One region of the Arthrobacter sp. UYCu512 genome, then DNA from elsewhere that is predicted to be linked to it. Evidence: riboswitches for the same ligand, from Rfam matches in the RefSeq annotation. Region 1 holds a riboswitch; the other holds the start of a gene.
What was found. Region 1 has a riboswitch for cyclic di-AMP ahead of ABIB49_RS15145 (NlpC/P60 family protein). Riboswitches for the same ligand answer to the same signal wherever they lie in the genome.
Positions count from the first base shown of each region.

Region 2: linked by a shared signal. The riboswitch ahead of ABIB49_RS08275 (NlpC/P60 family protein) and the one ahead of ABIB49_RS15145 (NlpC/P60 family protein) in region 1 are both predicted to bind cyclic di-AMP.

Region 1 covers NZ_JBEPPA010000014.1:63,379-67,583, forward strand. The annotation lists gene ABIB49_RS15125 (DUF305 domain-containing protein) at 1-94, opposite strand, end outside; gene ABIB49_RS15130 (hypothetical protein) at 237-701, opposite strand; partial or broken gene ABIB49_RS15135 (heavy metal translocating P-type ATPase) at 776-1,004, opposite strand; gene ABIB49_RS15140 (heavy-metal-associated domain-containing protein) at 1,143-1,460, opposite strand; cyclic di-AMP (ydaO/yuaA leader) riboswitch at 1,830-1,992, shown strand; gene ABIB49_RS15145 (NlpC/P60 family protein) at 1,999-2,775, shown strand; gene ABIB49_RS15150 (heavy metal translocating P-type ATPase) at 2,939-4,205, opposite strand, start outside.
Region 2 covers NZ_JBEPPA010000006.1:166,002-170,206, forward strand. The annotation lists gene ABIB49_RS08255 (molybdopterin molybdotransferase MoeA) at 1-3, opposite strand, end outside; gene ABIB49_RS08260 (DUF6457 domain-containing protein) at 1-287, opposite strand, end outside; gene mobA (molybdenum cofactor guanylyltransferase) at 309-968, opposite strand; gene ABIB49_RS08270 (HNH endonuclease) at 1,040-1,540, opposite strand; gene ABIB49_RS08275 (NlpC/P60 family protein) at 1,761-2,537, opposite strand; cyclic di-AMP (ydaO/yuaA leader) riboswitch at 2,795-2,953, opposite strand; gene ABIB49_RS08280 (M23 family metallopeptidase) at 3,101-3,922, opposite strand; cyclic di-AMP (ydaO/yuaA leader) riboswitch at 3,927-4,140, opposite strand.

The DNA of each region.
Region 1 (4,205 bases):
TGCCGGGCATGCTGCCACCAGATCCGGCAGAGCAGCCGGCCAGGGCAATCGCGGCTGCGATGGCTGCGGCGGAGAGGGTCAGAATCTTTTTCATGGAAATCGGGGTCCTTCAAGACATCAACCGGCCCATGGAGCCGGTGGCTGGTGACGCGCACGCCAAGGAGGCCGGAGTTCCCGGCGGCGGCACGTCAGGGAAAGGCTTATGCGCCGGGAAAGTCACGGCGCAGCTCAGCCGTCTACGTCCGGCTGATGCAGAGCTCGCCCGGGGAAGGACTCCCGGGCAGGTACGCGTAGGTGGCGAAACCGGCCGGCAACGTGGCCGGAACGGTAGCCGCAAACGGGGTGAGCCCCGGCGACGGGAGCGCCAGCGGCGGGTTGCCCGGGGAAAGGACACAGACCGCGCCCATGGCCGACATCGTCGCGCACACGCCCGCGCCGGCGCACGAACCCCCTGAGATGGACGCCGGACCCTGTGCGGCCGCGGCGCCCCGTACTGCGGCCCCACCCGGCGCGGGCGTGACCGCCACAGAAATCTGCGCAACCTGGGCTATCTCTGTGCCCGGGCCTGCGGCAAACGCCGGCATGGCGTGGGAACCGGTCATGATGTGCATCCCGAGAATCCCGGCGATGATGGCCAGCATTCCCGCCATTAGGGACGCACGGCGGAGGAACACCCTGGCTCCGCGCAGCACTGCGGTCACGGTGTTCCTCCTTTCCTGCGGATCATGTTTTGTTTAAGGGTACCGGCCCGGGATGCTCCCGGCGTCTGCCGGGTTCAGCGGACCGGCCCCGGGTTCAGTTTCAGCCGGCGGAGCGGCTGTGCGTTCAAGGCAACAACGATCGTGGAGACGGACATCAGCACGAAACCCGCCGCGGGGGACAGCACGACGCCGGCGAAGGCCAGCACACCGGCGGCCAACCGGCACGGAGATGACGTTGTAGCCCGTGGCCCAGATGAGGTTCCGCCACATTTTCCGGTAGCTGGCCCGGGAGAGAACCACCATGCGGCATTGCCTCCGGCCCGGGGCCGCCGGGGCTCTGATCGTGCTTGTGCTGGTCGTCCATTGGTGCGGTCATCAGGGAAGGTCCCTCCGGTGGCAGGCGGACCTCGGCGGGCCGGCCTGTCAGGGGAGGTCGCTGGATTACTTGCTCGCGGTCAGGCTGTATCCCGCGTCCGTGACTGCCTCTTCCACGGCGGAGCGGCCGGCTGTGCCGGCCACGGTCAGACGGGATGCGCCTCCGGAGACCAGCTCAACGGCTACGGACTCCACCCCGTGCAGCGCGGAAACGGCTTTCTCGACTGTCTGCACACAGTGCCCGCAGGTGAGCCCTTCGAGCAGGTACGCGGCACCTTCAGCTATCGGCGCCTGTGGCGTTGCAGCCGCTGGCGCGCAGCAACTGCAGCCCCCCTGTCCTGTCGCGGCCAAGGGCAATTCGGTCCGGGCTTCTGTTCCACACATGTCAGTTCCAATCCATCAAAAAGGGGTGATAGGCGCTGGGGTTGAACGGCTGTGACGGCGGGATCTTGCCCCCGCCTGGACATACCAGTTCACTGACAACACCCCCAGCATACCCCTCCGGGGTATGCGACTCAAGGCGAGAGGGAATGGGCGGCCAATGTGCGGGGCAATGCACGAAGGCTGCCCGGGGCGCACGAGGTGTCCGTGCGTGAGAGTTGATACGCATCCTCGCGGTTCTCCGAATGTGACTTTCCTCCCATGGCGTTACCAAAATGTGACACTTGGGTCTGAGTTGAAGTACGGTCGATCCCGTGCCGGTTTCTCCGAGAGCGGCACTCCCGAGCCGATTGCCTAACTCTGCCGCTGCCCGGGATCCGTTCGCAGAATTCGTCCGGCAGAGACGGGGAAACCACATGTTGGCCTGTTCCCAGGCCTTGGGGTGAAGCCGCACCACTGCATTTTGCAGGGACTGCGGCCGGGTGTCTCCCATCCGAATCCGACAGCTAACCCCGCAGGCATTGGGAGAGGCTACTTTTTTATGTCCACACGCAGAACTTCCGGCCGCCACCGCGCGGTCACTGTCCAGACGAGCACCCTCGCGACGCTCTCCAAGGCTGTTGCTGACAACGCCGGGGGAGTTGGCCGGCAGGCCGCCGTCATCGCCGCCGCGTCGGGGCTTGTCCTGACCAGCGGGATCGCCGCCCAAGCCGCCGATGCCCCGGCACAGCGGGATTCGGCCCCCGCCTCGAACCTTGAGGTGTCCAACCAGGCGCCGGCGCCGCTGAGTGCTGACTCCAGCGTCCGGATTTCCTTCGAGCGCCCCGCCGTCGAAACGACCCCGGCACCGGTGATCGAAGCGCCCAAACCTGCAGTCACAGCGCCGGTTCCTGCCGCCGTGGCGGCCGGGCCCGCCGCGGCCGTCAAGGCCCAGCCCCGCATCACCGTCCAGCCGCAGGCCGCCACGGCACCTGCTGCAGCTCCCCAGACGGCAGGCGGGGTCAACGCCACTATGGTGTCAGCCGCCTACGCGCAGCTGGGCCTCATCCAGGACTGCACGCGCCTGGTGGAAAAGGCTCTGGGAGCAGCCGGCATTCCTGTCGGCGACCCTGCCCCGATGCAGTTCATGAATTACGGGAAGGTCGTCGGTGCCCCCACGCCCGGGGACATGGTGGTCCAGTCCGGCCACGTAGGAATCTATGTCGGCAACGGCCAGGTCCTCAGCTCGGGCATGAACGGCAAAAACCAGACCGTGGTTCATCCTCTGTCGTGGTTGACCGCGACCGGCCCCGTCACGTTTGTGCGCGCCGGAGCCTAAGAGTCTGCCGAAGGGCCGGTGGTCCGCTGCCTTGGGGGCTGCGGACCGCCGGCCGTTGGCGTGTCTGCTCCTGGCTGGTCTGCTGAACGGAATCAGCCGTCCGTGCCGGGCTGCGGAGCCCCCGCGCCGCCTGCCACGGTGGGCGCCCGCGGGTGGTCCTGCATCACAGGCGTGCAGGCACGGGCAGCCGTGGAATGGAAGCCTCGTCCGTGGCGGGTCTGCCGAAGCCGCGCAGGCGGAGCGAGTTGCTCACCACAAGGACTGAGCTTGCGGCCATCGCAGCCCCGGCGATCATAGGGTTCAGCAGCCCCAAAGCGGCGACCGGGATGCCGATGGCGTTGTAGAAAAAGGCCCAGAACAGGTTGGTCTTGATCGTGGCCAGGGTTTTACGGGAGAGCTCGATGGCCTGGGCTACCTGGCCCAGGTCGTTGCCCATGACCGTCAGGTCGGCGGCGGCGATGGCCACGTCCGTGCCACTGCCCATCGCGATGCCCAGGTCTGCCTGTGCCAGGGCCGCGGCATCGTTGACGCCGTCCCCGGCCATCGCCACGGTGGCTCCGGAGGCCTGAAGCTTTCGTACCGCCTCGACTTTGCCTTCCGGCAGGACCCCCGCCATGACATCGTCGGCAGGGATACCCACCTCGGCGGCCACGGCGGCCGCGACCGCGGCGTTGTCTCCGGTCAGCAGGACCGGCCGCAGCCCGAGTTCCCTGAGCCTGGTGATGGCGGCCGCGGAACCGGCTTTGACCGTGTCGGTGAGGCTGATCGTACCGGCGGCCGCGCCGTCGATGCCCACCCAGATAACCGTGGAACCGGTATCCTCCTGCGCCTGCAGTGCGGTGTAGTGGACGGCCTCCGGTTCGATCCCGTTGGCCTGCAGCCAGCCGGCGCGTCCGGCGACAATCTGCCTGCCGTTGACGGTTCCGCGGACGCCCCCGCCGGGTGCGCTCTCAAAGCCGGAAACCTGCAGCAACGGGCCCATTCCCTTGGCTGCACGGGCAATGGCATGGGCGATGGGGTGTTCGCTGGCAGCTTCAACCGCGCCGGCGTAGGCCAGGATTTCATCCTGGCCGGCCGTCGTGAAGGTGTGGATGCCCGCTACGGAGAGTCGTCCAGTGGTCACCGTGCCGGTCTTGTCCAGCACGATCGTGTCGACGGTCCGGGTGTCTTCGAGAATCTGGGGGCCCTTGATCAGGATGCCCATCTGGGCACCGCGGCCGGTTCCGGTCAGCAGCGCTGTCGGTGTCGCCAGGCCAAGAGCACAAGGGCAGGCGATGACGAGGACCGCGACGGCGGCGGTAAAGGCGGCCTGCGGATCCCCGGTGGTGAGCATCCACACGGCGAACGTGGCCGCGGCGATGGCCAGGACGACCGGGACGAAGACGGCGCTGATCCGGTCCGCCAGCCGGGCGATCGGCGCCTTGCCGCTT
Region 2 (4,205 bases), on a different contig from region 1:
CATGCGTCGGATGCTTCGTTGGCTGCGTAGTCCTTGGCGAGTTTGCTGGCCACGGCCATCGCAGCCTGCATCGAGACGGCATCCGTGGCCTGGCCGGAACCGGAGGCCAGGCCCGCGGCAAAGCCGGCGATGAAGGTCGTTAGGGGGGCCGCGGGGCGCACCACTGAGTGCGCCGCGACCCCTGCCAGGGACAGGACCTCGTTGATGTCAATTTCGACGCCGTCCAGTTCCAGGGCCTGGAGCAGGGCGCGGCACCACTCTTCCAGAGTTTCATCCTGGCTTTTCACCGTTTGCCTCCAAGTTTGAGTTCAGCCGGGGAGCCCCGGGCCGGATGCCGGGTTGTCGGCTGTCGCGGGTATGGCACCGGCCGGTTCGCTTACCCCTAACGCGGCGGCATCGCCCCATGTGTCCACATCATCGGTAGACCCCTGGGGGACGTTGACTTCCCGCACCTCCAGCCTAGCAAGAAGGGCGAACACGGACGCGTTTTCGAGCGCGCCGCGCTGCGAAGCCTCCGCGGCGCAACGTAAAAGCACAGTTGTGCCATATAGACCGACAAGTGGCTGCCGCCGACCCTCCGCTGAGACGGCCATCAGGCCATCACCAGGCGGTGCTTCCGCCGCCGCGTCCAGCAGCGCCTGGACGGCGGCACCTGCCCCGGGCATGTCAACGGCCAGGACAAGGGTGTACGGGGCCCGGGGCCGGGCGCCGCGGCTGCGTTCCAGCGCAGCCAGGCCTTCGGCGACGGCGGCGGCCGGTCCGGCAAAGGGCGGGTCCTCGCGGCAGCGCACCACACCTCGGGGCAGCGGTCCCGGGTCGGGCCCCACGACGGCTACAGCCACCGCGCCCCGCGCAGAACGCAGGGCACCCTCCAGGAGGGTGGCGCCGTCGTGGATCAGTCCGGACTTGGGGACACCTCCGAGCCGGGAGGACCGGCCCCCGGCGAGAATAACAGCATCGAATTCCACCGGCCCAGCCTAGCGCCCTCCAGGCCCGCCACCGAAGCCCACGACCGGGTCCGAGCCAACGCCGGCCGGATTCAGGCAGCGGATTCCGGCAGCAGGAAAGGGTCCCAGGCCGGTGTTGGTTTCTCCAGCTCTTTGATTTGCCAGATGGTGCCCCTCGGTGGTGCCGGGCTGAACCCGAGCTTCCAACCCATCTCCGCCGGGGTGTGGTCCCCTTTGGCGTTGTTGCACCGCAGGCAGGCAGCAACCAGGTTCTCCCAGGAATCCGCGCCGCCCCTTGATTTGGGCTGGACATGGTCGATGGTGTGCGCGGCTTTGCCGCAGTAGGCGCACCGGTGTCCGTCCCGGCGGAGCACACCGCGGCGGCTCACCGCCGTAGTGGTGTTGTACCGGGGCCTGATATACCGGTTAAGCAGTATCACTGACGGCCGGCCCAGCACATCCTGCGGCCCAACCACAGGTTCGCCGCCTTCCGCCACAACACTGGCCTTCCCGGTCAGCACAAGGACAAGCGCCCGGCGGAAGGTCACCACCGCCAGCGGCTCATATCCAGCATTAAGAACGAGAGTGCGCATCCGCATACCTCTTCACGGCCGCACCCGCCAGGGGCACGAGGGCCGGCTGCCCTGTGCATGGTCGGGCTATGGATCGACAAAACAAGAGTAAACACGGACATGGCAATTCGCCGAATCTTTTTTGCTCTCCCCTGCCCGTGTCGGCCGAAGTTCACGGATCGGCAACACAAAGGACCCCCGCCGTTTGGCGGGGGTCCTTTGTGTTGCTAAAGCTGCTGTCTTAGCCGCCGACGCGGATGAAGACCGGGCCGGAGCCGACGTTGACCGTCTGCAGGGAGGTGGTTCCACCGTTCCAGCCGCCGTGAACGGCCATGCCGTTGCCGACGTAAACGGCGATGTGGGCCATGCCGGCGCCACCGTTCTGGTAGTAGGCAAGATCGCCCGGCTGTGCCTCGGCGGCGCTCACCGTGCGGCCGAGGGACAGGTAACCTGCCGGCCAGCCGTGGTAGTTGATGCCTGCGGCAGCGAGCGCGTTCGTGGCCAGTGCGGTGCAGTCCTGGCTGACACCGAGCTGGGCATAAGCGGCAGCGGCGATCGTTGCGCCCATGCCGCTGGCGACGGCCGGCGCCTTGGAAACGGCTGCTACCGCGGTGCCGGTGGCGGCAGTTGCGGCAGCAGCGACCTGGGTACCGGCCGCTTTGGCAGCAGGCGTTTCCTGGACCTTCACAACGGGCTTCGGGGCCTCAACAACCGGAGCCGGGGTGGTGGTGACGGCCGGCTTCTCGAAGGAGATCGCGATAGTGGAAGCAGCCGAGATGGCAGCCGGGGTGCTCGACTGGACGTCGAGTGTGGAAGCGGAGGCGGATTCGCGCTGAACGTTGGCCTCAGCAGCGTTGGCTGCGATACCGCTGGTCAGGACGAGGCCGGAAGCAGCAGCGATGACTGCGGCCTGGCGACCCATGCCGCCGGCGTTGCCGCCGACAGCCTTGGCAATGACGGCCAGCGAGTTGGTCTTGGTGACCTCGGCGCGATGCCGTGCGTTTGCACGAGTAGTCATTAAGTTCTCTCTTTCGTGTTCCTGGTCCGCGCTTTTAGGCGCGGGCTGAGGACGCTCCGGCATCTTGGGGGTACGCCGGATCGCCCCGAAAATGGGTTACTTAGCGAAGGGTGTACTGCGAAGACGCGCCAAAAGCGGCAACCGTGTGGCCTGCGGTCCGGGCACCGGCAAGGCCGGCGCGATCATTGGATTCCAGCGGGCTCGAAAGAGCAGCGCAAGCGCGGTGAAGCGCGGAATTTTGGCGTGTATGCACGAAAGTAGCCTCTCCCAATGCCTGCGAGGTGAGCTGTCGGATTCGGATGGGAGTCACCCGGCCGCGCTGCTTCCTGGGAAGCTTTGCGACTTAACCCCAAGGCCTTCTTGCGAAGACCAAAATTGGTTCCCCCGCCCCTGCCAGACGATGTCATGCGAACGGACCTTGAGCGGTGGCAGAGCTAGGCAATCCACTCAAGAGCGCCAACTTCGAAAAAGTTGGCGTAGCTCAAACTTTACAGCAGTTGGACCCTAATGTCACATTCGGATCACGGCGTGTCCCCAGAATGCGAGAGTGTTCCCTCAACTTTTCAGAGCCATCCGGTCGGGTCGACGACTTCGCCGTTGACCATAACCTCGAAGTGGAGGTGGCAGCCGGTGGAGGCGCCGGTGGTACCGCTAAGAGCCACAACATCCCCGCGGGAGACCTGCTGGCCCACCTTCACGCTGGCGGAGGACAGGTGGTTGTAGGTGGTCTCCAGGCCGTTGCCGTGGTCGATCACCACGCGGTTACCACCGCCGTAGGGGTGCCAGCCGGTGAATGTCACGGTGCCGCTCGCGGCAGCGTGGACGACGGTGCCGCACTGCGCCGAGTAGTCCTGCCCGCGGTGGAACTCGCCCGAGCCTCCGGTGATGGGGCTGACGCGGTAGCCAAACGGCGACGCCGTGACCATCTGGTCCAGCGGCGCCCCAAGGCTGCCTGCGGAGGCCGCCCGGGTGATCGAGCCGGCGGACTGTGCACTGAGTAACTGCTTGAGCTTTCCGTCCGGATCGCCCTTGGTGGTTACGGCAGTGCGGCTGAAGTCGATCTTGGCCTCTGCTGCTGTCACATCCGGCTGCACGACTGCCGGGCTGGCTGCCGCGCCGGAGCCGGCGTCAGTGGCCAGAACAGGGCCAGTCGCGGGAACTGTGACGGTGAGGGCCAAGCCCGCAGCGGCCAGTGCAATACCCGCCTTTTGCCCTACACCGCTTGCGGCGGCAAAATCCGTTACTTGGCGGAAGGGGCTGCGGCGATCCCTGCGCGCGTCACGGTGCGCGTCGCGCGGACGCTCTGCCGTGATGGCAGCGGCGGGACGCGGCTCCGAGGCAGGGCCGCTCGCACGACGGCGGCCCTTGGCGGTCTGGGTGGTCAACAACGGTTCCTCTCTGGAGAGCCTGCGGAGTTAGCTGTCGGATTCGGGTCAGAGAGATCAACGACCCGGTCCGCCGTGGCAAGCAATCACGCACAGGGGCATCCGATGGATTCCGTGTTTGTGGGTACTTGCCGCTGACGGTCTTCACCCCAAGGCCGCTAAACAGCCAAAAGTGGTTCCCCCGCCCCTGCCAGGAGATGATTCTGCGACTGTTCCGCTGGCAGGGCTCGGCTTCGGATCAGATAACGCTTTGGTATCGGTACTAGTCTCCAACTATAGGCGA